2 regions of the Streptomyces sp. NPDC127129 genome follow, and region 1 is predicted to be linked to the other one. Evidence: riboswitches for the same ligand, from Rfam matches in the RefSeq annotation. Region 1 holds a riboswitch; the other holds the start of a gene.
What was found. Region 1 has a riboswitch for glycine ahead of gcvP (aminomethyl-transferring glycine dehydrogenase). Riboswitches for the same ligand answer to the same signal wherever they lie in the genome.
Positions count from the first base shown of each region.

Region 2: it holds a riboswitch for glycine, as region 1 does, so the genes downstream of both, gcvT (glycine cleavage system aminomethyltransferase GcvT) here and gcvP (aminomethyl-transferring glycine dehydrogenase) in region 1, are expected to answer to the same signal.

Region 1 covers NZ_JBHXTV010000010.1:9,700-11,896, reverse strand. The annotation lists gene gcvP (aminomethyl-transferring glycine dehydrogenase) at 1-765, opposite strand, end outside; glycine riboswitch at 945-1,043, opposite strand; gene ACFVGW_RS19970 (PRC-barrel domain-containing protein) at 1,158-1,526, shown strand; gene ACFVGW_RS19965 (DNA polymerase IV) at 1,664-2,197, opposite strand, start outside.
Region 2 covers NZ_JBHXTV010000012.1:25,050-27,246, forward strand. The annotation lists gene ACFVGW_RS23005 (AAA family ATPase) at 68-739, opposite strand; glycine riboswitch at 880-982, shown strand; gene gcvT (glycine cleavage system aminomethyltransferase GcvT) at 1,142-2,197, shown strand, end outside.

The DNA of each region.
Region 1 (2,197 bases):
GAGGTCGGCGGCGACGGTGACGATCGCGCCGAGCTCGTGGGCCGCGTCGATGAGCGGCTTGATGTCGCGCACGGCACCGGAGGCGCCGGGGTACTGGAGGAGCACGCCGAAGACGCCGCGCTCGGCGATGTCGGCGGGGATGCCCTCGGACAGGTCCGCGACGACGACCTCGACGCCGGTCGGCTCGGCGCGCGTCTCGATGACCGCGATGGTCTGCGGCAGGGTGTCGGCGTCGATGAGGAAGACACCGTTCTTGACCTTGCCGACACGGCGGGAGAGCGCCATGGCCTCGGCCGCCGCGGTGCCCTCGTCGAGGAGGGAGGCGCCGGAGGTGGGCAGACCGGTGAGGTCGGCGACCATCGTCTGGAAGTTGAGGAGCGCCTCCAGGCGGCCCTGCGAGATCTCCGGCTGGTAGGGCGTGTACGCCGTGTACCAGGCCGGGTTCTCCATGACGTTGCGGAGGATCACCGGCGGGGTGAAGGTGCCGTAGTAGCCCAGGCCGATCATCGGGGCGAGGACCTGGTTGCGGTCGGCGAGCTCACGCAGCTCCGCGAGGACCTCGGCCTCGGTGCGGGCGGCGGGCAGACCGAGCGCCTCGGCGTTCTTGATCACGTCCGGCACGGCGGCGGCCGTGAGTTCGTCGAGGGAGCCGTAGCCGACCTGCGCGAGCATCTTGGCCCGTGCTTCGGCGTCGGGCCCGATGTGCCGCTGCTCGAACGGAATGCCCTGTTCGAGCTCGGAGAGCGGAATGCGGTGGGCGGTCATGTACGGAGGCCTCCTGGTCGTCACGACCTGCGAGGGGCACCACGGCGCGGGTACCCGGACGGCCTCCCCCTCTGTCATCTCAACCTGAGAGCTTCACCGGCATGCCGAAGGGGCGCGCCGGTTTTCACCGTCGGTGAGAGCGGATGGCGTCGGCCTTCCGCTCTGCTTTCCAGAGTGACCTCGCCCGTGCGGTACAGGTGCCTGAGAGATTCCGGGGAGGATTTGCTCCTTCGGCGCCTCCGAAAGGTTTCTCCGGAGGACTCTCCCGCACGGTGTCGACAGCCACAGCCAGCCTACCAGCGCGGTTCCCGGACCAGTCGCTCAAGTGGCCGACATCCCAGATGTGCACTTTCGTAGTCCTTGTAGAGCAGTTGCGACCTGTTGGAGGGACCGTGCAGACCGACATCGATCCGCGCAGCCTGATCGGCCGCAAGGCGTACGACCGCGACGGACACAAGATCGGCACCGTGGACGAGGTGTACCTGGACGACGCGACGGGAGTCCCCGAGTGGGCGGCGGTCCGCACGGGACTCTTCAGCCGGGACGCGTTCGTCCCTCTGGAGCCGAGCGAACTGGTCGAGGACGGCCTCCACATCCCGTACGAACGCGCCCTGATCAAGGACGCCCCGGACTTCGGTGTGGGCCGCCACCTCTCGCCCGAGCAGGAGCTCCAGCTCTACCGCCACTACAGCCTGGCCCTCCCGCCCCCGCCCCCGATGGACCACGACTTCGGCCGCCTGGCAGGCCAGGAGGAGACCTGACGCCTCCAGCACCCAGGACCGGGCAAGCGGCCGGGTAGCCACTCGCCCTCGACTTCGCCTGCCCCGCCGACGGCGTAGCACCACCCACGGGTGGTGCGGGTGAACCAGCCCGGCAGAAGGCCGGCCGGGCGCACCCCCTAGGCCACCGCCGCCCCTCCCTCCGCGTCCCCCACCAGCGGCAGCGGCTCCCCCGGCTCCAGCTCCGGGTCGTCGACGAGAAACGTCCGCACCCGCCCCGGCGGCGACTGCGGCTCCTCGAATCGCACGGTGACGCGCCCGACCCCGCTCCCCTGCACCCACCCGGCCCCGTACACGGCATGCCGTACGTCGTTCCCGGGCGCCCATCTCCGCTCGGCGGCCTGCGGCTCCTCCGGCTCGGGGGCCGCCGCGGCCGCCGGCACGTCCTCCACCCCGTCCCCCGGGGCCTCCGGACCCCCCGCTTCCCCCGCCAGCTCCGCCGCCTGAGCGAAGAGATCCTCCTGCGTGTAGTCGGCGAGGCCGCTCACCCCCACGCCGAGCAGCCGCACGCCACCCGTGGTGTCCACGCCCTCCAGGAGCCGCCCGGCCGCCTCCCGCACCACGAGCGGGTCGTCCGTGGGCCCCCGCAGCGTCTCCGAGCGCGTCAGCGTCGAGAAGTCGAACCGTCGGACCTTCAGCACGATCGTCCGGCC
Region 2 (2,197 bases), on a different contig from region 1:
GCCCTGGTCACGACGCCCTCGGGGCAGAACCCTAACGCCGCCCTGATGTCGTCGTGGCCAAAAGTACTCAGTGGGCGGCGCGGAAGGCGATCGTGCGCAGAGCGCCCGCGGCGTCCCGGTCGAGCAGGGTCGCCGAGGCGCAGCCGCGGGGCAGGCGGCCCGACTCGACGGAGCCGATCATCCGGCCGACGGCCCGGCGGTGGCGGGCGAAGGCGTACCCGGAGACCCCGCGGCCGCGCTCGCGCTGTCCCTCGCGGGCGGTGTCGGGGGTGACGTCGAGCAGGATCAGGTGCAGGGCACGGCCGCGGCGGCGGGCCTCGCGGGCCAGCCAGTTCCGCACCCAGGACTGGGTGCCGCAGTCGTGGACGACGACGCTCCGCCCGGAGCGCAGCGCCCGCCACAGCCCGGCGTAGTGGGCGATCCGGGCCAGGGGGCGGTAGACCGCGTACGGCAGGAAGCCGGGGAGCCGGGCCTCCCAGCGCTCGCGGGCGTCCTGGGAGTCGATGCCCAGGTCCTGGGCCGCGCGCCGCATCAGGGTCGACTTGCCGCTTCCGGGCAGCCCGGAGACGACCACGAGGTCCCCCGCGGCGAAGGCGAGCGTCCGGGGGCCCCGGCCGCCGCGCTCGCGCAGGTCCCGCAACAGGGGCGCGGCGAAGCGGCGCCTTCGCGTCCTGGCGCGGGCGCGCTGGGCCGGTATGCCCGTGCCCGTCGCGTATGCGCCGCTGTGCTGGAACGTCATCTTTTCTCCCCCTGTCGGGTGCCGGAGACCCCCTCCCCACAAAGTGTAAAGAAGGGGTAATGAGGCACAAGCGATTTGCCGATCGGACACCGCATGCAATGATGTGCGCGCCAAGCGCACACAACCGCATACCGGCCGCTCGAATCCGCGCGGGAGAGTCCCGGAACCACCACGGTGGGCCCCGGGCGCCGAAGGAGCAAGACCCTCCCTTGAATCTCTCAGGCCCCGTACCGCGTGGATGAGGCAGATCTGAAAAGCGGGACGCCCCCGGCGTTCCCACCCAAGGTGCAAGCCGAACTCTCGGAGACGAGATGCCCTCGGTGAACCTCTCAGGTTCCATGACAGATGGGGAGGACGTCCTCGCCCGTCATGTTTTCCGCCCTTGGGACCCGGGAGCCACCCATGAGCACGTCTGCCCCCCGTCTGACCGCCCTCGATGCCCTGCATCGCTCCCTGGGCGCGACCATGACCGACTTCGCCGGCTGGGACATGCCGCTGCGCTACGGCAGCGAGCGTGACGAGCACAACGCCGTCCGCACCAAGGCGGGCCTCTTCGACCTCTCCCACATGGGCGAGATCACCGTCACCGGCCCGCAGGCCGTCGAGCTCCTCGACTTCGCCCTGGTCGGCAACATCTCCACGGTCGGCGTGGGCCGCGCCCGCTACACGATGATCTGCCAGGAGGACGGCGGCATCCTCGACGACCTGATCGTGTACCGCCTGGGCGAGACCGAGTACATGGTCGTCGCCAACGCCTCCAACGCGCAGATCGTCCTCGACGCGCTGACCGGGCGCGCGGCCGGCTTCGACGCCGAGGTGCGCGACGACCGGGACGCGTACGCCCTGCTCGCCGTCCAGGGCCCGGAGTCCCCCGGCATCCTGAAGTCGCTCACCGACGCCGACCTGGACGGTCTGAAGTACTACGCCGGCCTCCCGGGCACGGTCGCCGGGGTCCCCGCGCTGATCGCCCGTACCGGCTACACCGGCGAGGACGGCTTCGAGCTGTTCCTGAAGCCGGAGCACGCCGAGGGCGTCTGGAAGGCCCTGACCGAGGCCGGAGCCCCGGTCGGCCTGATCCCGTGCGGCCTCTCCTGCCGTGACACGCTCCGCCTGGAGGCGGGCATGCCGCTGTACGGGCACGAGCTGACGACCTCGCTCACCCCGTTCGACGCGGGCCTCGGCCGGGTCGTGAAGTTCGAGAAGACGACCAACGAGGGTCGCTTCGTCGGCCGCGAGGCGCTGGAGAAGGCCGCCGAGCGCGCCGAGACCGCACCGCCGCGCAAGCTGGTCGGCCTGATCGCCGAGGGCCGCCGCGTCCCGCGCGCCGGCTTCTCCGTCGTCGCGGACGGTCAGGTCGTCGGCGAGGTCACCTCCGGTGCGCCGTCGCCCACGCTCGGAAAGCCGATCGCCATGGCGTACGTGGACGCGGCGCACGCCGAGCCCGGCACGCAGGGTGTA